Regions from separate parts of the Pseudoduganella sp. RAF19 genome, predicted to be linked through region 1. Evidence: predicted binding sites of a transcription regulator. Region 1 holds the regulator's gene; each other region holds the start of a gene.

Region 1 (7,610 bases):
TGCGCACGCCGCAATCCGGCCCGCCCTGCGCGATGCCCATGCCGCCGCCCATCACCACGCCGTCCATCAGCGAAATGTATGGCTTGGGGTAGAAATGGATTAAATGATTTAGTGCATATTCCTCGGTGAAGAAATCTTCCAGCAGCGCGCTGTCGCCCTGCGGCGTTTTCTGGCCGACATCGTGGAAGAAGCGGATATCGCCACCCGCGCACAGCGCTTTCTCGCTGCTGCTGCGGATCACCACCGCAGCCACGTCTGCGTCCTCGCGCCAGGCCAGCAGCGCCTGAGTAATGGCGCGCACCATGTCGAGGGAAAGGGAGTTCAGAGCCTTGGGGCGGTCGAGGGTGATGAAGCCGGTGCCGTTGCTGACTTGGGTGTGGACGTATTCGCTCATGAACAAGATACTAAATAATTAATATTGTTTATTTTATCGCGCCACAGCCAGCGGCGCGGGGCGCAAAAAAGGGCGCCAGATGCGCCCTTAGTTTGATTGTCCCGCCACTCCTTTACATGACGGTGACAGGTGCTTCGTAAGTGTCCGGGATATGCTTGATCGCTTCGTGGTTGTGATTCTGGACGCGGGCCTTGTACTTCATGACCTGGCGGTCCAGTTTGTCGATCAGCGTATCGATGGCGGCATACAGGTCTTGCGACAGGCTCTCCACATACACAGTCTTACCCGACATACGCAGATTGATCTCCGCTTTTTGACGTTTTTCTTTCTCGGTGAGGTTATCTACAGTCAGGATGACAGCAATATCAATCACTTGATCGAAATGGCGCTTAACCCGCTCCAGCTTGTTCTGCACGTACTCGCGAATCGCTGGGGTCACTTCGACATGATGTCCACTGATGGTGAGATTCATACACACTCCTAAAGATGATGTCGCTTACTAGTTCGTACACGCTGGTGGCGTGCAGCGGAACCGTGCACTACAAAGACTTGCGGAGGCTAACGGGAGGAATTTTCAGAGCTTCGCGATACTTGGCAACAGTACGTCGCGCAATCACCATGCCCTGTTCTCCCAGCATGTCCGCAATCTTACTGTCGGATAAAGGATTTTTAGGGTCTTCAGCTCCTGTCAATTGCACGATCAGCGCACGGATCGCAGTAGAGGAAGCTTCACCCCCGGCTTCGGTTGCGACGTGGCTGCCAAAAAAGTACTTCAACTCAAACATTCCATGCGGGGTGAGCATATATTTTTGAGTTGTTACCCGAGAAATAGTGCTCTCGTGTAGTCCCAGTGTATCAGCTATTTCACGCAACACAAGGGGTCTCATGGCAACTGCACCATGACTGAAAAAGTTCTTCTGCCTTTCAACGATCGCTTGTGCAACGCGCAAAATCGTATCGAAACGCTGGCGCATATTCTTGATCAGCCACTTGGCTTCCTGCAGCTGTGCGCTCATCTGGCTCTCGCCTTTGCCCTGCTTGAGCAGGCTGGCGTACAGCGCATTCACACGCAGGCGCGGCATCACATCATTGTTCAGCATGACGATCCAGCCGTTGCGCCCCTTCTTCACGATCACGTCAGGCACCACGTAGTCTGACACGTCTGACGCAAATTCAGCGCCCGGATGCGGATTGCACTGGCGGATCACGGCCTGCGCTTCACGCAGGTCTTCGTCGTCGCAGTCGAGGGCTTTTTTCAGCTTGTTGAATTCACGCTGGGCGAACCAGGCCAGGTGCTTCTCGACGATGCATAGCGCCATGCGGCGCGTTACCAGCGGGATGTTCGGCAAGCGCTTGATTTGCAGCGCCAGGCACTCGGACGCATTGCGCGCGCCCACGCCAATGGGATCGAAAGTCTGCAGCAGCGCCAGCGACGTACGCAATTCTTCCAGTTCGATTTCCAGCTCTTCCGGCAGACGCGCATGGATTTCTTCCAACGGCTCTTCCAGGTAGCCGTTTTCGTCCAGCGCATCGATGATGATTTCCATCAGCGCGCGGTCGCGCGGTTCCTGCACGGTCACGCGCATCTGCTCCAGCAAATGCTCGCGCAGCGTGCAGCCGCTGGCTTCCAGTTGCGGACGGCCGTCTTCATCATCGGGCGACTTGCTGCTGGAGGAATTGCTCCAGTCGTCAACAGCATCGCCCTCGCCGTTGCCTTCATAGCTCTCGCCGTCGGCCGCAGGTGCTTCCGCGCCCTCGCCGCCTTCGCTGGCAGCCTGGCCGTTTTCTTGCGGCGGCGCTTCGCCATTGCCGCTGCCCTGGCTGATGGCGCCGTCCGCCAGCAGGCGCACGGAATTGTCCAGTGGATCGTCCAGCCGCTCCAGTAATGGGTTATCACTGAGCAGCTGCTCCAACTCCTGGTGCAGCTCAAGCGTCGACAGCTGCAACAGGCGGATCGACTGTTGCAGTTGCGGCGTAAGCGCCAGGTGTTGCGAAGTTCGCAGTTGCAGTGATTGTTTCATGGGCCTTTCTTACATCCGGAAGTGTTCGCCGAGGTAGACGCGGCGCACGGATTCGTCAGCAATAATGTCGTCAGGGCGGCCGGAAGCCAGTACCGAACCCTGGTTGATGATGTAGGCGCGGTCGCAAATGCCGAGCGTCTCACGCACATTGTGGTCGGTAATTAAGACGCCGATGTTGCGCTCCTTCAGAAAACGCACAATCCGTTGGATTTCGATCACGGCAATCGGGTCCACGCCGGCAAAAGGTTCGTCCAGAAGAACGAAGCGTGGGTTAGTGGCAAGAGCCCGTGCAATCTCAACACGGCGGCGCTCACCACCGGACAGCGACAGCGCCTGATTCTCGCGCAGCTTCTCGATTTGCAGATCGGCCAGCAGCGCTTCCAGGCGCTCTTCGATCTGCTCCTTGGCCAGTGGCTTGCCGTTCACCTGCTGGATCTCCAGCACGGCACGGATATTCTCTTCCACGGTCAGCTTACGGAACACCGAAGCTTCCTGCGGCAGGTAGGACAGGCCCAGCGTGGCGCGCTTGTGAATCGGCAGGCTCGATACATCGATGCCACCGATATCGATGGTGCCAGCGTCGGATGCCACCAGTCCCACGATCATATAGAACGACGTCGTCTTGCCGGCACCGTTTGGTCCCAGCAGCCCTACCACTTCACCGCAATCGACCTGCAGCGAAACGTCATGCACCACCTGGCGTTTGCCATAGGTCTTTTGCAGACCTTTGACAACCAGGGTGCTGCTGCAATTGTTCTCCGCCATATTCATTTGACCGCCGGAGTGGTAGCTGGAGTTACCGGCGTTGCAGGCGCTGGTGCGTTGGCTTGCGAAGGCTGGATCACCATCTTCACGCGGCCGCCGCCCTGCTTGCTCTCGCCCGTGGTGGAGTTCTGCACGGAGAAGAATTCCTTGCGGCTGTCGTAGGAAATGAAAGGACCTTCAACTTCATCGGTGGTCTTGGCGCCTTCCAGGCGCGTGACCTTGGCCTTGGAAATCAGGCGCACCAGTTCGGACTTCTGGTCGTATTCGATGCGCTCGGCCTGGCCTTCGACCCACTGGTCGCCGGCGCCATCGCGCTTCTGGCGGAAAGTGGCCAGCGCGTTCGGCGCCGCCCAGAAGGTCACGTACTGATAGCCCTGCGGATCTTCCGTCACCAGCGCGCGGCCTGCCTTCATCAGCAGCGTGCCGCGGGTCAGCACCACGTCGCCGATCAGCGTGCGGGTCTGCTTCACTTCATCCGTGGTGCCCTGATTGGCTTCGATCACCGTTGGCTTGAGGGAGTCCGCCTTTTCCGCGCGGGCCAGGTTCAGGCCCATCAGCGGCAGCAGGGACAGCAGCAATAACTTGCTCAGTTTCTTTTTCATGTATGCTCCGAAAATTCTTGCTCAACGCTGAGGGGCAGGCGGATACACCAGGCGCATGCGCTGGTTCACTTCCGCCTGGCTGGTGGCGTTATTCACCTTCAGGCCAGTGCCTGTCAGCTTGGCGTTGCCGGACGTGGCGGTGAACGCCTGGTCCGTTTCCATCCGGTCTTCGTCCGGATAAATCGTCATCGCTTCAGTCTTCATGCTGAAGCTCTTTACGGTCTCGGTGCCGGCGCGGTCGGCGGTCACATTGCCGGCCAGCTTGACGCGGCTATTGCTGTCGTCCACGCGCGCCGTTTTGGCGTGAATGTCCATTGGCGGCAGGTCCGGCGTGATCTTGCGCACGACGGGCTTGTCGATCTCGGACGAATCGTCAATCGGGCGGTGGGTCAGCTTGTCGCCGGAAACGATATACGCCGGCTTGCCCTCTTTGCTCAGACGCACAAAGCTGAAGCGCTCGACGATGTAGTCAGGCTCCGTGAGCTTGGCGGCCGCCTGCATTTCCTCGCCTTCGCGGTTCAGCAGTTCGAGCAGCCAGAAGGTGCCGACGGCTGCGAACAGCGCCAGCATCATGCCGATCGAAAGCCTGACACGGTGAGAGGTCCTCTGGTTGCGCATACTGCTTCCTTACACCATGAATTGCGCCATGATGCGCTCAAAATTGCCCTGAGCGCGCAGCACGAATTCGCACACCTCGCGCACTGCACCGCGGCCACCGCTGGCCTGGGTCACGTGATGCACGCGGCTGTGCACTTCCGGGCGGCCGTTCGGCACACTCACGGCGAAACCGACGCGGCTCAGGATAGGCAGGTCCACCACATCGTCGCCGATGAAGCCGACCTGCTCTTCGGTCAGGCCCAGTTGCTGCAGCAGGGCCTTGAACGGCGTCAGCTTGTCGTGGCCGCCCTGGTGGACGAATTCGATGCCGAGGTCCTTGGCACGCGCGGTCACCTGCGGCGAACGGCGCGCGCTGATGATGGCGGTCTGCACACCCGATTCCTGCAGCAGCTTGATGCCCAGGCCATCGTGCACATTGAAGGTCTTCATCATCTCGCCGTCGGCACCGTAATGCAGGCTGCCGTCGGTCAGTACGCCATCGACGTCAAAGATCATCAGGCGCACCTTGGCGGCGCGCTTGACGATGTCCATATTGTAGGGGCGGCTCATCAGATCACCTTGGCGCGCGTAAGGTCGTGGATGTGCAGGGCGCCTACCAGTTTGCCCGCTTCGTCGGTGACCAGCATCTGGTTGATGCGGAATTCTTCCATGATGGCCACGGCATCCACGGCCAGCTTGTCCGCGTTGATGCTGCGCGGGTTCAGATGCATGACATCCTTGATGATCACCTTGCCGAAATCCTGCACCTTCTCGATCATGCGGCGCAGGTCGCCGTCGGTGAACACGCCGACCGGCTTGTTGTCCGCGTCGACGATGGCGGTCATGCCCATGCCCTTCTGGGTGATTTCCAGCAGCGCGTCCGGCAGACGGGTATCCAGGCCCACGGCCGGAATGGCGTCGCCGGTGCGCATGATGTCGCGCACATGGGTCAGCAGGCGGCGGCCCAGGGCGCCGCCCGGATGCGAACGGGCGAAGTCTTCTTCCTTGAAGCCGCGCAGGTCCAGCAGCGCCACGGCGATCGCGTCGCCCAGCGCCAGCGTGACGGTGGTGGAGGCGGTCGGCGCCAGATTCATCGGGCAGGCTTCCTTGGCGACCGACACGTCCAGGTGCACGTCCGACAGCTTGGCCAGGCTCGATTCCGGCTTGCCGGTCATCGAAATCACCACGCCGCCCATGCGCTTCACGACCGGCAGAATGGCCATCAGTTCGGCCGCTTCGCCGGAATAGGAAATGGCGATCACCGCATCTTCCGGCGTGATCATGCCCAGGTCGCCATGCGCCGCTTCGGCCGGGTGCACGAACAGGGCCGGCGTACCGGTGGACGCCAGGGTGGCAGCAATCTTGCGACCGATATGGCCGGACTTGCCAATGCCGGACACCACGACGCGACCTTTGCAATTCAGCAACAGCGACACGGCCTTGCCCACGGACTCGTCGGTCGCCAGGCGTTCATGCAGGGCGCGCAGCGCGTCCGTCTCGATTTGCAGGGCCTCGCGCGCCAGTTCCAGTGCGCGGGTTGCGGTCTTGGCATCAAAAGCTTTCAGCATTGTTTTTTCATCGGTTACACTCATGCCGGAAGTATAGCCGAATTGGTAAAGCAAAAAACTTGCCAGACGCAACAAACAACGGTGCCAAGTCGACTAGGATCAAAATGTTCTCGCCCCTCGAACTGACTCTCCTGCTGCTCGCCAGCGCCGTGCTGGGCGTGGTCGCTTTCCGCATGCTGCACCTGCCACCGATGCTCGGCTATCTGGCAGTCGGCATTCTGATCGGTCCCAATGCCCTGAACCTGGCCGCCGAGAGCGAAGCCACCCACTCGCTGGGCGAATTCGGGGTGGTGTTCCTGATGTTCTCCATCGGACTGGAATTCTCGCTTCCCAAGCTGATGTCGATGCGGCGCATCGTGTTCGGACTGGGCATGGCGCAGGTGGCGCTGACCATTGCCGTCACCATGCTGTTTGGCTGGGCGGTGCATTTCGTGCTGCCGCCGGCAATTCACCTGACCTGGCAGGCTTCCTTCGCCCTGGGCGGCGCGCTGGCCATGTCGTCCACCGCGATCGTGGTCAAAATGCTCACGGAACGGCTGGAACTGGAGCGCGAACACGGCCGCAATATCGTGGGCATCCTGCTGTTCCAGGATCTGGCCGTGGTGCCACTGCTGATTCTGATCCCGGCGCTGGCGCAGAATCCCGAGAACCTGGCGCCGACGCTGGCCTTCGCGAGCTTCAAGGCCACGGTGGTGCTGGTGCTGCTGCTGTTTATCGGCCAGCGCGTGATGCGCAAGTGGTTCACGGTGGTGGTCAAACGCCGCTCGCAGGAACTGTTCATGTTGAACCTCCTGCTGATCACGCTGGGCGCGGCCTGGATCACCGAGCAGGCCGGCTTGTCCCTGGCGCTGGGCGCTTTCGTGGCGGGCATGCTGATTTCCGAAACCGAATACAAGCACCAGGTGGAAGAGGACATCAAACCGTTCCGCGACGTGCTGCTGGGGCTTTTCTTCATCACCATCGGCATGCTGCTGAATGTGCGCATCGTGCTGGAAAACTGGTGGCTGGTGCTGCTTCTGCTGGCCGGTCCGGTGCTGCTGAAGTTCGGCCTGATCGCCGGCCTGGCGCGCCTGTTCGGTGCAAATACCGGCACGGCGATGCGTACCGGCCTGGCGCTGGCACAGGCGGGCGAATTCGGCTTCGTGCTGCTGAACGTGGTGGGCGGCATGCGCCTGGTCGATCCCTTTGTGGTGCAGGTGGTGCTGGCGTCGATGGTGTTGTCCATGCTGCTGGCGCCCTTCCTGATCGAGCAGTCGGACAAGATTGTGCTGAAGTTCTCCGCCAACGAATGGATGATGCAGTCGCTGACCCTGACCAAGATCGCGGCACGCACCATGTCCACCAACAAGCACGTGATCGTGGCGGGTTTCGGCCGTTCGGGCCAGAACCTGGCGCGCCTGCTGGCCGAAGAGAATATCGATTACCACGCGCTGGACCTGGACCCGACCCGCGTGCAGGAAGCGCAGAGCGCCGGCGCCAACGTGTCTTACGGCGATGCGGCGCGGCGCGAATCGCTGATTGCAGCCGGTATCTATCGCGCTTCAGCGATCGTGATTACCTACGCCAGCACGCCCTCGGCGCTGAAGGTGCTGTATCTGGTGCATGAGCTGGCCCCTACCCTGCCGGTCATCGTGCGCTCGCATGACGATTCGGACCTGGACCG
Region 2 (7,610 bases), on a different contig from region 1:
CAACAAAAAGGTTAAAGCTTTCTGCAATGACCGAGAGCTCGTCATTACCCACCTTAGGTAACCTTGCATTTAAATCCGCGCTGCCGTTTGCCAAGCCCTCCATGGCATGCGACAGGCTCTTTAGGGGGCGCAACAATCTTGAGAGCACGGACACCAGCACTATCGTTGCAATTAGTGCGCTGATAATCGAGGCCAATACTGCATTCGTAATCAAAGTTTTCACGGGTCTCATGGCAAGCGCACGAGGAAAACTCAACTCGATTGACCAAGGGGACACGTCGGCATGAATGTGTACAGGCTCGAGCAGATGTATCATTCCGTCGGCACTGGTGTATTCAAATTCCTTTCCAGCCCGAATAGCAGCAAGGCCCGCAGCAGGAATATCCTCTGCAGGTTTACCAACGAGTTCTTTATGTTGATTGCTCGCGTAGACTCCGCCATTAGACACCAGTGCTAGCGAGCCGTTCTCCATCGCTGGCAGCTCAGCCAACAGTTTGGACAATCCGCTCAACGGAAAGTCTGCGCTAGCAGTTGCTGCAAACTGTCCGTGTACCTGGACAGGCATCACCAATGACGCCATCGGCACTTGTTTGCCGTCTATCGCGTACTGAAATGGTTCCGTAAAGAGGACCTTCTTGTTCCGCTTCGGTGCGTTGTACCATTCGTTCTCTTCCGGCTTGTCTGAGAAGACAATCGGTTCAACCCGTACGTCCCCGTTGGCCTCCTTGACGAAATACGGCATATAACGCCCAGTAGAATCGTACTCTGGTCCTTTGTCGGCAAACTTAGCGTCGTTCCCGTCAAAGAGGTTCGGTTCAAACGCAATGGTCATCCCAACGAGGTGATCGCTACGCGCCATGAATTGCCGACTCATCGAAACTAGCTGCAATCGAGATAGGTTATTGTTCGATTCGATACTGCTTTCTACATTTCCTACAAGGGTGCTTAACGAAGCAAAATCAGACTGAATACGACTTCGAAGTGCCGTGCTGGCAACCTTTGCCGCCATGCGTGCTTGTTCCATTACGTCGGTTTCGACCATGGCTTTGCTTCGGACGCCGGTAACCGTAGCGGTAACACACAAGCCAATCACTGCGAGTACGGTCGCAGTACCACATATTTTTGCCGACAGCGACCATGAGGGGAGGTTAAGGATTCGCATGAATACTCCTAAAAAGCACGAGTGAGTGACAGGACTACGGTCCCTGCTCCCACATTGGAAACTAACGGGCTTCCTTCTTTGTCGAGCACAGAACTCATGTACTGTCTATAGGCATCGCTCATTCCGAAGCCATGAGTCCAAGCGATTGAAGTGCTCCAGCTAGGTGACCAGTTCCTCGTGAGTCCAATTTTTACATCGCTCCAATTCCAAATTTGATTCTTTGATCCTGCAACCTTTCCACTTCCGGCATGCAAATTAAGGACCCAACCTGGCGCAAGCTCTGGGTTGGCACCAAGGTCGACGTAGACAGTACCTCGAGCATCAGTAATGCCGAAAAAATCCTGCGTCACTGTGAAATAGGCCTTGGCGTAAAGAGTCTTCCATGTCGTACCCAGCATCAATTCTGTGTAGTCAAAACGCGTACCCGTTTCAGAGATGCGTGCGCCGGGATAGAGGTAATGGGTGAGGCCAGCGTTAAGGCCAAGGTCACCGACAGAACGTGCGTATGTAAGGTAGACATCGACTTCCGCTCGACCGCCTTCAATGAAGCGTCGATTAACATCTGACATCCATATCCCTAAGCTCCACCCGTCGGGATACGTCCAATCGAGTCCAATCTGTCGAGCGTCTCTCCCCCAAGTCTGGCGCACACCGCGGGAAACGTATTGGGATGTTTCTGCTATCGATCCACTAAAAACTGGCTCGGTGACAGATGTTGGCAATTCCTGAGCCCAGGCCATTGGCGTGGCTATCGCGCTGGCGACAATGAGTGTTCGTGTGAAGTGGTTCAAGGCAAAAGAGTATTAAGAAGTTAGGCGCGGTCGGTGGAGCATCTAAGAATTTCGCAGCAGAGGGAATTCGACCAGCTAGCGAGACTCCAAAGTAAGGGATCAGATTAGCATGAGAAATTCAAGGACTTCTGCCTATTTCTGCAGAATTGCTGCCATCGAAAATTGTTCATTAGGCGAGGCTGTCGTGCATCAGTCCGAGCGCGTCGCTCCTCCTTGTGTTCGACGCTCTTGGACAGACGTTGTAGTTTCAAACGTACGTTGTGCATTGCGTTCTCGATTCAAATTAACGACCGATGCGCCAGCACCAACAACGGTCACTAAAAGATCGTAGTACGTCACGCTTGATGCTCATCTCACAGTTCGGATTTGGCAGTTGATAGCAATGTTTGGCCGTCAGGCCTTTCAGCATGGGGCTAGAATTGATTTGCTTTTCCAACCTCCTTTGGCCAGTCGTTGCGGACTGGCTTTTTTTTCTCGCCTGTAAAGCGTGTGTCTCGTGGATTGAAGTCAGCTAGAAATAGCCATACCTGGGACAGCTATGCTGAGCTCGATGGCGGTTTGTGAAAGTTGTGCGGAAAGGCTTCTGTACTGATGCGCGTATAACAGGCTACCGTTTCGATTAGCGCTTAGAAGAATTCGAGGATGTTCTGCGTCCAATCATCATCACAGAATGCGCTGACGATATGCCACCGAAGATACACTAGGCACGGTAGCAGGCAAACTGGAGAATCCATGACGATGCCCCGCCAGCGGTGGCGTTCAGTAGCTTCTGGTCCATCACCTCCAAGCCGCAATTACGTAGCAGCGTGGTCATTGAAAGTGCGCTGTAGAAGTTGATGTGCTCATGCCAGTGCCGCTTCGCTTGCAGTGGATCCGGCCGGAGCATGACGTCCTCAAACGGAACCTCAATGTAAAGTAAGGTTTCGGGACCCATTGCGTGGATCAAATCCTTAACCAAGTCGACAGGGTAGGGCACGTGTTCTAGCACGTTGCTGCACACAACCAGGTCATACTCTTGTGAGAAAGCGGTGGCGCGACACACCTTTTGCGCGTGGGGAATCACGATGCCTTTGTTGCTGATGTCGTAGATATGCAGCAGCTTGTTGGAATGCTTAAACGGCGTATTGGCGCCCGTGTCTCCGCCCCAGTCCAGTACCCGAGGCGTGTGTGGCAAATGCGGTGCCAGAAATGCTTCAATGTCGGCGAGATAGGGTACACCGGTATTTAGCAGCAAATTGCGCTTTCGGTAGCCAGGCTCGTAGTGTTCACGAAGCGCCGTATAGGCTTCTTCGCGGTACTCATGATATAGCCTTGTCATTTCCTGTTCATCGAAGCGAATATCCAAAAAGAGGTGGGAGCAATCGCGGCATTGAATCGAATTGCAGATGGCGTAGCTCGTACCCGTCTTCAGGGTTCGCAGTCCCCACTCTGAGGTGATCTCTACCGGAGCCCAGTTAAATACACGATGCGCTATGAACGGCATTAGTACAGCGGGCGATTTATCCAGTGTTTGGCTTCCGCAGCAAACGCAGTGCGTAGCAACGCGCTCTTTATTCAATTGGCTATCCTTGGAGTTGATTTAAGATGAAAATTACTGGGCTGCAGCCAGCAAGGCACTCAGAGCGTCATACCGTAAGCGCCGTCAACCTAGGCCGTTGGAGAGGAACGAGTCGTTACCGACCTTGCTGTATTTAGGCTAACGATAAACTTCAGAACCGACGGGCATGCCCAGTGGAGTACCGACGTCGATTTCAGCTCGCATGCGAAAAGGTCAAACAGGTCATTTCGGCGTGGTTAATAACGGTCACTCGCCAAACGGTGCCGACTCGGCACGGGAGCGAAGTTGTAAAAATTTGACCATCAATGCGGCTCGGGTATTCGGCCATTTTTGAGCCTCATTTTCCATCAGTGATGAAAAATTCTTGCCCATATTGTGCCTAGGGTATCGAGCGATGACGGAGTAGATATCTTCACGCTTCATGTCGCGAGAACGGCTGCCTGCGACGTCGAATGCCGCGCCGGTTTGGAGTAGCCTCGCCTCATTGCTTGCGTCGCGAAGACCCGATGGCATGTTCATATGTAAGGCTATTGCATCGGCCACTTGGTCCGTTTTCGATGCGGACCATCCAGCTTGTAAGAGAAAGCGCTGCGCGGCATTTGCGCCTGAGACCGCAAAGCAGTGCTGAGAAGTGCAACTGCTATGCTCGGAGGTATGGCCCAAATCGTGCAGCATACTGGCCACAAACAAGATCTCGGGATCGTAAGCCAGCCCATCCACTTTAGAAAGTACGCTAGCCCATATGAAGCTGCGCCAGCAGTGATTCACCAGGAAATCTGGGCTCGCTACTCGGCAGAGCTCTTCAGCCTGTTTAGCGATCTGGGAGTCGGGAATTGAAAGCTGATCCCAGTCCAACACTGCGAGCTTTCGTCGTTGTGATGCTGTGAGGATCTGCGTCCAATCCTTTAGCTGATAACAGACGGCTTGGGTAAGGTAGCGAATTTTTTCATTCCGGCTTAGGTCGCCTTTTGTCCGATTTCCCCATGCTACGTTTCCGAATATTTCACTCATCTTTTGTTCCTCAATACTTGGGTTCGGTGAAGCACTAGCCTGAAATACGCGCGGCGCGATTGCCATGTACATGATTCCAGCCTGGGCGTTTCGCCCAGGAGCTTTGCTGCGGCTGCGGACCAGATCTGTTTCGCATCCGAAGCGGATCGTTCTCATGACACGCAGCAGTCCCTGCTCCAGAACGCAAAAAGACAAATTATTGGAGATCACGGGCTAACAAGAAGGCCAACTTTTCGTTAAACGCAGCCATAGTTCTGGTGCGCGATGTGGCAGCATATTCGCGAAAGCTGACTCTCGGAGGGTGTTCAAGCACCATACAATTTTTGTGTGTCGAACAGTCAGCTACGACGGTGCGTGCACCGTGGCACTTCAATTCATGCGTGCAATATTGGAATTTGCTTGGTCGTCTGGATGCCGCCGCGATGAGCTCTACTCATCAGCCTGTACTTATCCGACGGCTACACCGAATCGGTCGCGTCAATACATCTGGAGCATATTCCGTTCGACGAAGCTATGGTTCGTCTTGTTTTCCTTGCTTGCGTGCTTCAGTGAAGTTGCTGCGGCCAGCATCGCGGCAGGCTTACGTTTCGAACGACGTCCCGTCTTGGATCGCGATGAAATCGGAGTCCTTTCAATGCTTCAGGATCGATACGGTTTCATCTGGGTCGGCACGCCCATGTCGGGAATTTATCGCTACGATGGTGCGCAGGCACGCCACTTTGGGACAGAAGCCGGGATGCAGCCTCATGCGAGTGTTACTGCTCTATATGAAGCGCCGAATGGCGTCTTATGGGCTGGCACGCAGCAAGGCTTGTTCCGTTATGACGCAGAGACCGAAGCATTTATCAGCTATCGTCCACCTCAGGTTCGGTCGCCAAGTTCGCTGAACGTCAGGTCTATCATTGGCGATGGTAAAGGTGGTATGTGGATTGCCACCTGGGGTGGACTACAGCATTTCGATTCAGAGACCGGGCGGTTTCGGGAGTATATGCATGACAAGAGCAATCCGACCAGCATTGCATCCAACGACGTTAATGCGTTGGCCATCGATGCTCAAGGCGGGCTGTATGCAGGTACTTGGCCAGGCGGTCTTGAGTATCTTCCACATGGCGCTAATCAGTTTCGACACTTGCGCGTGGATCAGGAGAATGCACCTAATGCCAAGACAAATATTGTTCGAGCGTTACATGTCGTCGGCAGTGTGCTATGGATCGGCACTGAACAAGGGTTGCTAAGGTGGGAAATGCAAAAGCCGTGGGAAGCACGGGTACTTCTCAATGTACCGCTTGTCCGCTACACGGCGTTGTACGGTGACACGGACGGAACAATTTGGGCGGGAACACTAAGCGCCGGCGTGCAGCGTTGGCTGTCGGACGGTACGAGGACTGAAGAGTTTCTTTATCGCCCTAACGATCCGTACAGCTTGCCGTCCAACTACATACGCGCTGTCTTTCGTGACCGCGCCGGCTTGCTGTGGATAGGAACTTACGCAAACGGCATACGCGTAGCCAACTTGAATGCCAGCGGTATTGCTCGCATTTTGCCATTTGATAGAGAGTGCGGCCAAACCAGTAACACCGTTCAGACTTTGGAACGCGCAGGCAAGGGGAAGCTATGGCTCGGAAATAACCGTGGCGTTACCTTGTTCAATCCGGCCAATGGACAAGTTGAGCGATGCTTCAACGTTAGTTCTACGGCTTCGGACCGCTTGAGTAGTGACGTTGTCTACAAGATATATGTTGATCCGACGGAGGTCTTATGGATTGGCACCGCCTCAGGATTGCATCGATTGGATGGATCTCGTTCTAACATCCGCGTCTACCATTTCGGCGAGCTTCGGCGAGACTTCATCAACACTATAGCACCCTCATCGAGCGGGAAGCTGTGGGTCGGCACGGGCGGGGATGTCGTTCGGTTCGATCCAGGTGACGGCTCGTTTGAAGTGTTTGCACATAGCCAGGACGATCCTTCTAGTAGAAGCGTGACCGGTACTTCTGTAATCCTCGAAGATCGCCGCGGAAGAGTTTGGATGGGCTCCGAGCATCATGGTGGAGGTTTGGATCAATTTGACTCTATCGCAAAGACTTTCAAGCATTTCCGGCCAGAGCAAGGAAGCGAGACAGCGTTGCCGAGCGATGCAGTAACTGCGTTACATGAGGATCGAAACGGCCGTATTTGGGTGGGTACGGGAAGTGGTCTTGCCGAGTTGATTACATCTGACGAGGGCGTCGTTTCGTTTCGAGTCCGTCTCTTCTCCACTAGCGTAGGTACGGCAAAAATCCTCGCGATTACTAGTGACAGCGCATCTAAGATTTGGATCAGCACGGTAGGCGGTCTCTTGCGCATAGATCCTGACACCGGTCTTGCCCAGAGCTTTGGCCCCAGCGACGGATTGAGCGGAGCGTATGCAACCGGTGCTGTCTTAGCCGTCGAAGGCAACCTTTACTTTAGTGGATACAAAGGTATCACAAAAGTATGGCCTGAGTGTGCGGGTCGCATTCTGCGGGCTCCACAGGTGGCATTGACGCATGTTCGGATCGGACAAGAATCAATCGTGCAAAGTATTTATGCCAACGGTTCTCAATTAATGGGGCCACCTGTTCATCCTCGCTCGTTGATTGTGGCAGCCGGGGCTAAAACGGTTTCCTTCGGCTTTGCAGCGCTTCATGATTTAGATCCAGATCGAAATTCATTCAAGTTCGCACTTGATGGCCTGGACAACGAGTGGGTGAACACACAGCCAGGGCAAAGAACTGTTAGCTACACCAACTTGGACCCGGGCGAATATCGGTTTCGCATCCGCGCCTGGCAACCGGACAGTGGCTGGAGTGACGAATTGACTTTTCCTGTCACAGTACTTCCTCAGTTTTGGCAAACCAGTTGGTTCCGTATTGTGGCGATGTTGGTCTTGCTGCTTCTATTGGCAGTCTTATACCAGTGGCGGGTCCGTCATTTGAGGAAACTGAGCGCTACTCTCCGCAAGAAAGTCGCTGAGCGCACTGCTGCCCTTGAGAAGAGTAATGCCAAGCTAGCGGAGTTGAGCAACACCGACATGCTAACCGGAATAGGAAACAGACGCGCTTTTGAA
Region 3 (7,610 bases), on a different contig from region 1:
GCTGGAGCGATATGCCGCAGCAGCGCGGCGTGGTGATCGCCATGAAGCAGGAGCTGACCGCGGCCCTGCCGCCGCTGCTGGGCGCCGAGGGCGAAATCCGCGAGGCCCTGACCAATCTGATTTTCAACGGCGTGGATGCGATGCCGGAAGGCGGCACGCTGACCGTGCGCACGCTGCATAAGGATGGCTACGTGGTGCTGGAAGTCGCCGACACCGGCTTCGGCATGGACGAGGTAACGCTGAAGCGCTGTCTCGATCCCTTCTTTACCACCAAGGGAGAACGGGGCACGGGCCTGGGCCTGGCCACGGTGTACAGCATGGTGGAGCGCCACAGCGCCCAGATTGCGATTGAATCCCAGCCTGGGCAGGGCACTACGGTGCGCATCAGCTTCCCGGTCGCCGAATCGCCGGACAAGGAAGCGCAGCCGCCCGTTGCCGCTACACCGCTGGTGCGTATGCGCCTGCTGATCGTGGATGATGATCCGACCGTGCTGGCATCGCTGCGCGCCATCCTGCTGCGCGACGGCCACGAGGTGACGGCAGCCGACGGCGGACAGGCGGGTATCGATGCCTTCCGCGCCTCGCTGGAAGGTGCGCCGCAATTCAATGCCATCTTCACCGACCTTGGCATGCCTTATGTGGACGGGCGCCGTGTGGCGGAGACCATCAAGTCATTGGCGCCATCCATGCCGGTGATCCTGCTCACCGGCTGGGGCCAGCGTCTTATTCCCGACAGCGGAGAATTGCCGGTTAACGTAGACTATGTGCTCAGCAAGCCACCCCGCTTGCGCGAGTTGCGCGAGGTATTATCCAGGGTGGCGCAATCGATCACCTTGGAAGCGAGTCAATGAGTCAAACGGACGCAGAAGTTTTTGCCGCCCACCGTGGACGGCTGTTCTCCATCGCCTACCGCATGCTGGGTGTGCGGGCCGATGCCGAGGATGTGGTGCAGGATGCCTGGCTGCGCTGGCATTCCGCCGACCGAGAGGGCGTGCTGTCCTCGGAAGCCTGGCTGGTGACCGTGGCGACCCGCCTGTCCATCGACCGCCTGCGTGCGGCGAAGGCCGAGCGCGAAAGCTACACCGGCTTCTGGCTGCCGGAACCTATGATCGAGCCGTTGGATGAGCACACGCCGGAGGCGCAGGCGGAACTGGCGAGCGACCTGTCGGTGGCCTTCATGTGGGTGCTGGAGCGGCTGTCGCCGGAAGAGCGCGCGGCTTTCCTGATGCGCCAGGTCTTCGATTACGACTACGCCGAAGTGGCCGAGATGCTGGGCAAGAGCGAAGCGGCCTGCCGCCAGATGGTGAGCCGCGCCAGCGACCGCGTGCAGCAGGAGAAAGTGCGCTTCGAAGTCAGCCGCAACGATCACCAGCAGCTGCTGCAGCGCTTCGTGGCCGCCATCAACAGCGGCCAACAGGATGCGGTGCGCGCCTTCATCGCAGACGATATGCAATTCGTGGGCGACGGTGGCGGCAAGATGCCGGCCTTCCCCCAGGTGGTGCGCGATCCGGACCTCATTGCAGGCTTGTACGCCAAGTTCTCGCAGGCCGGCAAAACCGAATACCGCCTGGTCCTGCTCAACGGCCAGCCCGGCCTGCTGCGCTACATCGGCGGCAAACTGGAGTCGGTGCAATACATCGAGTCCGACGGCCAGCAAATCAAAGGCTTCTACGTCATTCGCAATCCGGACAAGCTCGCCGCCATACTCGCCTGAGCCGGCGCTGGCTTGCGCCGGCCGAAGCCGAGTGCGGCCAGTCCAATGCCGGACAATAAGAACGAGGTGGGCGCCGGAACCGCGGCGGGGCCGCTTAGCGAAAAGTCCATTGCCGCGCCGTTGCTGGCCAGTGTCCAGGTGGGTGTCGTGCCGAAGAAGTTATTTGTCTGCATGGAATTGCCGCCCACACCGACCTGATCACCCCACAACCAGCTGGAAGTATTGTTGAAGATGGAAAGCCAGTGCACCGTGTTAGCCGGGACCATCAACGGCGTGACGTCGACCGTGTAGTCGAAATATGCGCCGGCTGCCGTGCGGGATACGGCAGCCAGTGTGAGTGCGGCGCAATTGCCGGGCGCGCCCGCCACATCGTCGCAGAGATAGATTTGAAAAGCATCGGCGGGCAGCGCTCCATCCAGGTAGCGGCCACTCCAGTGGACGTCAGCGATCGTGTTTTGTCCCGGCGCCAGGGTGAAGTCATCGGCGAGAATTTGGCCTGCCCCAAGATCTGAAAATGGAAAATTGGTGGGCGGATGGGCGCCGTTGTCGAAGATGGTGTCGGCCATCGCTGGCACGCCACAAAAGAGCATTGGCAACAGCAGCAGGATTGGCGTTTTCATGGCGGATTCTCCCAAAAGCCGGGCACATGCCCGTTTCCCGCCACGCATTTATCGTGCCGCCTCTATCCGCCGCAGGCGCGCATGCCAGGCAATCCGGGATTGCACACAATCCGGTGTCGAGTTGTAAGATCCGCCGACGTATCCCAAACCGCCGGCCCGGTAAGTCTAACGGGCCGTGTGCGGGCGGCCCGCAGTGGGAGGAGGCAATGCGCGCCATCCCCACTGCGAGCCTTCGGGCGAGACCCCGTAATCCATGCCGTTTAATCCTTCCGCTTGGCTCTACGGCGTCCGATCGCAAGTACGGCGGGTATGCCCAGCAGCAGCATGCCTGCCATGCCTGGCTCAGGGACTGGTGCGGTGGGAGCCGTCAGGAAACCACGGATTTCCCCACCCGGATACGCTGAGCTGTGGATGTTGAAGTAGGAAGTACCACTGTTCAGGCCAGTCAGCAGTGTGGATTCCGCTGTGCTGGTCGAGCCGCCGTTCGCCGTCAGGAATGCGGAATTCCAGAACGAGGACGCCGACGTATCGAACGTGTGGTCATACGTGCCGGCCGTCACCCCCGTGGGGAAATCCGTGAAGGCGGGCACCATGGTCGCGACGCCAGCCGAACCGCTGCCGGCATCCGCCGTGCAGCAATGGATGTGCGAAGCGGTGGTCGTACCGTCCAGTCCCGCAAAGATGCTTTGCACCCGCAGGCTGTGCGTGTCGATGTCGAAGGTCACAATTGCTGCGCCGATAGCGGACGAGCTATTTGGCGTGACCTCGGAAGCGCCGTTGAGATTGGCGGTGTAAGTGAGGGGATCAGCCCAGGCGCCCCCGCAGGCGGCGCTGATGGCCAGCAGAGCTAGCCCTTTTGCAAACACAGGTTTCATCGCAGTCTCCTTTCATCGAAAGCGAGGCTGGCATTGTCCTGCCATGAAGGCAGGCCCGTGCGCACGATACGACGAGGAAGTTAGCGTTGCGTCTTAGAACAAAGGTCCAGCAGCAAGCTTTCGCCTTCCGGCCAAGGGCCGAAACCGGCGTCGCCATTGATGTGTCCTGCCGGGCCGATCACGTGCAACACGCTGCCCCAGGCTTCGGCGAACTGGCGTGCGCGCCGCTCGCTGACGTAGATGTCGTCGCTGCTGGCCACGACCACCGAAGGGAAGGGCAGGCGCTGCAGCTGCATCGGCTGGAAGCCTGTGGTGCAGGCCGGATAGGACGGCGCATCGACGTCGCTTGGCGCCACCAGGAAGGCGCCGGCGACGCGGTGCTTGCTGTTGGACTGTGCCCACCACGTCACCAGCGTACAGGACAGGCTGTGCGCCGCCAGCACAGGCGGCTCGCTGCATGCGGCAATCGCCGCATCGAGTTCGCGTACCCACTCTTCACGGTCAGGCGTTTCGAAATCGCGATGCGCCACGCGGCGCCAGCCGTGCTTGCGTTCCCAGTGCGTTTGCCAATGCTGCGGGCCTGAATCCCACAGGCCGGAGAGAGTAAGGACAGTCGTCATCGTACGTTTTTAAGGAGGAAGGAAGCCTGGCCGCAGCTTTTCTGCGAGCGCTTGATTTCGTCCATCGCGCAGCTGCGCGACGCGCCGTCCTTGCTGTAGCAGGCATGGGCTTCGCGCAGGAAGCGTCCGCCGCCGGTGCAGAAAGGCAGCACGGAATCCCTGGCCAGCCAGGGGTTGGCTTTCTTGAAGGCGTCTTCAAACTGGCCGGGCGTAACGCGCACCGGCTGCGAAGGGCGCTGGAATTCGGCCGGAATCTTGAGGCCTTCCTTCAGGCGAGCCGACAAGGTCAGATAATCCTGCGGCGCCAGGCCGGAGCAGGTGCCGTGCTTTTGCCACTCATGGATGATCAGCTTGGGCGCGGGATAGAGATCGGCATAGCGGTCGCGTACGTCGGCCGGCAGCTTCTGGCGCGAGCAGGAATCTGGATAGCCTTTCTCGAACTGCGGCCACAGGCCATGCAGCACAAAGCCCAGCTGGCGGCCGCTCGCGCACTGCACCGGATCGTCGCGGCTGGCGCAGTATTCCGGCGACCAGCTGAGGGACATGGCGTAGTAATCGAATTGACCGGGCCGATCGTCGCGCGCGAAGGCGGACGAAGCGAGCAGGCTGGCGGCGGCGAGAAGGGCGATGCGGATTTTCACAGGGCGGTCCTCAAGGCGAACAGTTCAGGGAAGAGTACCACGTCCAGCATCTTGCGCAGATAGCTCACGCCGGCTGTGCCGCCGGTGCCGGTCTTGAAGCCGATGATGCGCTCCACGGTGGTCACGTGGCGGAAGCGCCAGAAGCGGAAAGCGGTTTCCATATCCACCAGCTTTTCGGCCAGCTCGTACAGCGCCCAGTATTTGGTGGTGTCGCGGTAGACCTCCAGCCAGGCTTCCTTCACCGATTCGTCGGCGCTGGTTGGCAGGGTCCAATCGCCGTTCAGGCGTGCGGCGTCGATCTTCAGGCCGTGGCGGGCCAGCAGGCGCACGGCTTCGTCGTACAGCGAAGGCGCGCGCAGGGCCTGGTCCAGCGCCGCGTGGGTTGGCGTGTGCTCGTGTACCGCCAGCATATTGGCGTTCTTGTTCCCGAGGATGAATTCGATCTCGCGGTACTGGTGCGACTGGAAGCCGGAGGAAGCACCCAGGTAAGGGCGGATCGCCGTGTATTCAGGCGGCGTCATGGTTGCCAGCACATCCCAGGCATGCACCAGCTGGTCCATGATGCGGGCCACGCGGGCCAGCATCTTGAAGGCCGGCGGCAGGTCGTCGCGGCGCAGATGGTCGCAGACGGCATGCAGCTCGTGCAGCATCAGCTTCATCCACAGCTCGCTGGTCTGGTGCTGCACGATGAACAGCATCTCATTGTGATTGGGCGAGAGCGGATGCTGGGCGTTCAGGATCTGGTCCAGGCCCAGGTAGTCTCCGTAGCTCATGGACTTGCTGAAGTCCATCTGGGCGCCATGCCATTCGGCGGGTTTCTTTGGTTCGGTCATGATGTTTCAGGTTACAGCGCCGCGCTTGGCGGCAATATCGTAGGCTTTGTCGTCGAGGATCTGCTTCAGGATTTCCACCGCATCCCACACGTCGGCAAAGCTGGTATACAGCGGGGTGAAGCCGAAGCGCATGATTTCCGGCTCGCGGTAGTCGCCGATCACGCCGCGTGCGATCAGGGCCGCCATCACGGCGTAGCCATGCGGGTGCGTGAAGCTGACCTGGCTGCCGCGCTGTGCGTGGTGGCGCGGCGTGACCAGCCCAAGCGGATGGCCGGAGCAGCGCTGCTCCACCAGGGCGATGAACAGGTCGGTCAGTGCCAGTGATTTTTCGCGGATGGCGGACATGGTGGTTTGCGCGAAGACGTCCAGGCCGCATTCCACCATCGCCAGCGAGGTCACGGGCTGGGTGCCGCACAGGGCGCGGCCGATGCCTTCGGTCGGCGCGAAGTCCGGCGCCATGGCGAAAGGATTGGCGTGGCCCCACCAGCCGGATAGTGGATGGGCGAACCTGGCCTGGTGGCGCTTGGGCACCCAGATGAAGGCCGGCGAGCCGGGACCGCCGTTCAGGTATTTATAGGTGCAGCCGACCGCGAAGTCGGCGCCGCCTGCATGCAGATCCACCGGCACCGCGCCGACGGAATGGCACAAGTCCCAGACCATGACGGCGCCATGCTGGTGGGCGAGGGCGCTGACGGCTGCCATATCGTGCTGGTAGCCGGTGCGGTAGTTCACGTGGGTCAGCATGAGGACGGCGGTGTCCGGGCCGATGGCCGTGTGCAGCTCGTCCGGCGAGTCGATCAGCTTGACCCGGTAGCCCTGGTTCAGCCAGCCGGCCAGGCCCTGCGCCATATATATATCAGTCGGGAAATTGCTGCGCTCGCTGACGATGGTGCGGCGGCCGGAGCCGTCCTGCAGCTTGATGGCGGCGGCCAGGGCCTTGAACAGGTTGATTGAGGTGGTGTCGGTGACCACCACTTCGCCTGCCTCGGCGCCGACCAGCGGGGCCAGCTTGTCGCCCAGGCGCTTGGGCATGTCGAACCAGCCGGCGGTATTCCAACTGGTAATCAGGTCTTTGCCCCACTCCTTGGCGATGACTTCGGTGGCGCGGGTGAGGGCGGCTTTCGGGCGGGCGCCCAGAGAGTTGCCATCCAGATAAATCACGCCGGCGGGGAGGTCGAATTGCTCGCGCAGGGGAGCCAGGGGATCTGCGGCGTCGCGCGCCAGGCAGTCGGTGCGGGAGATCATGATTTCCTTGAAACCTAAAGAAAGTGAGAGTGTAGCAACTTTTGCAGGGGCTTCGGCCGGGTGAAGCCCCTCACCGAAAAATTTTTAAAAATTTTTTCGAAAAACCCTAAAGTTCCCCAAAGTCCTGCCGTTACCGCTTTCAGAAGCCCGGTAAAAGGCTTGCTGTTCGGAAGTTTGGATGGGGCAAAAAATATTAAAATTTTTTGCGTTGAACCCTAAAGTTCTCCAAAACCCTGCCGATAACAGTTCAGATGTCGCAAAAAAGCATCGCAGCGACATCGCGTTTTTACCTCAGGCTGCTGGCTTTTCGGTGTGCCTGAACACCTCGCAAACCCGCATGTTTTCAGGGGTTTAGCCCTTATCGCCCGACGTTTGTCAGACAAAATCTGACAGGACGTCCCGTGTCTATTCCGACGCAAAATACAGAGTGTGGCCTCTTTGTGTTTCTGTGCCTCTCCAGCAGAATGTATCTCAACGGCAACGCAATTGCGCTGCTAGCAAGATAGAACCCACAGGAGAGATGGAAATGACTGCAAACGACATGATGGCTGAAATCCGCGATGCAAACCTGAGCTACCTGATGCTGGCTCAGCAGATGATCCGCGCGGACAAGGTCACCGCAATTTTCCGTCTCGGCATCTCGGCCGACATCGCTGACCTGATCGAAGGCATGAGCAATGCCCAGATTCTGAAGTTGGCTGGTGGCAACATGATGCTGGCCCGCTTCCGCTTCGACGACAGCGCCATCCTCGGCATGCTGACCAACTACAACAAGGACCGCTCCCTCGCCCAGTCCCACGCCGCCATCCTGATGGCCGGCCAGGGCGTAGAGGAAATTGTCTAATTAGTGTTGTTTTGCGTCATCACGGGGAGCGGAAAAAATGACTAAAAAGAGCGTGGTAACGGAAGCCCAGGAAATCCAGCTGGCCATCGAGCTGATCAATCTGGGCGCCCGCCTGCAACTGCTGGAAACTGAAGTGTCGCTGTCCCGTGAGCGCCTTCTCAAGCTGTACAAGGAACTGAAAGGTGTCTCTCCTCCGAAGGGCATGCTGCCTTTCTCCA

The links. Region 1 encodes sigma-54, which starts transcription at its own class of promoters, with help from an activator protein. Its sites were predicted from a motif close to TGGCANGNAANCTGCTTT; they were not measured.
Region 2: AB4Z19_RS27830 (TorF family putative porin) is a predicted target of sigma-54. The motif match lies at 2,091-2,108, and genes of this name have one in related genera.
Region 3: AB4Z19_RS01385 (PEP-CTERM sorting domain-containing protein) is a predicted target of sigma-54. The motif match lies at 2,376-2,393, and genes of this name have one in related genera.

The regions. Positions count from the first base shown of each region.
Region 1 covers NZ_JBFREF010000006.1:214,858-222,467, reverse strand. The annotation lists gene AB4Z19_RS17870 (enoyl-CoA hydratase/isomerase family protein) at 1-394, opposite strand, end outside; gene hpf (ribosome hibernation-promoting factor, HPF/YfiA family) at 507-866, opposite strand; gene AB4Z19_RS17860 (RNA polymerase factor sigma-54) at 934-2,415, opposite strand; gene lptB (LPS export ABC transporter ATP-binding protein) at 2,425-3,186, opposite strand; gene lptA (lipopolysaccharide transport periplasmic protein LptA) at 3,183-3,782, opposite strand; gene lptC (LPS export ABC transporter periplasmic protein LptC) at 3,804-4,400, opposite strand; gene AB4Z19_RS17840 (KdsC family phosphatase) at 4,410-4,949, opposite strand; gene AB4Z19_RS17835 (KpsF/GutQ family sugar-phosphate isomerase) at 4,949-5,971, opposite strand; gene AB4Z19_RS17830 (cation:proton antiporter domain-containing protein) at 6,052-7,610, shown strand, end outside.
Region 2 covers NZ_JBFREF010000013.1:20,703-28,312, forward strand. The annotation lists gene AB4Z19_RS27825 (methyl-accepting chemotaxis protein) at 1-1,162, opposite strand, end outside; gene AB4Z19_RS27830 (TorF family putative porin) at 1,171-1,953, opposite strand; gene AB4Z19_RS27835 (class I SAM-dependent methyltransferase) at 2,654-3,511, opposite strand; gene AB4Z19_RS27840 (HD domain-containing protein) at 3,758-4,594, opposite strand; gene AB4Z19_RS27845 (ligand-binding sensor domain-containing diguanylate cyclase) at 4,884-7,610, shown strand, end outside.
Region 3 covers NZ_JBFREF010000001.1:285,681-293,290, forward strand. The annotation lists gene AB4Z19_RS01375 (ATP-binding protein) at 1-851, shown strand, start outside; gene sigJ (RNA polymerase sigma factor SigJ) at 848-1,714, shown strand; gene AB4Z19_RS01385 (PEP-CTERM sorting domain-containing protein) at 1,669-2,334, opposite strand; gene AB4Z19_RS01390 (CHRD domain-containing protein) at 2,595-3,209, opposite strand; gene AB4Z19_RS01395 (RBBP9/YdeN family alpha/beta hydrolase) at 3,290-3,829, opposite strand; gene AB4Z19_RS01400 (ribonuclease T2 family protein) at 3,826-4,470, opposite strand; gene kynA (tryptophan 2,3-dioxygenase) at 4,467-5,303, opposite strand; gene kynU (kynureninase) at 5,310-6,548, opposite strand; gene flhD (flagellar transcriptional regulator FlhD) at 7,075-7,392, shown strand; gene flhC (flagellar transcriptional regulator FlhC) at 7,430-7,610, shown strand, end outside.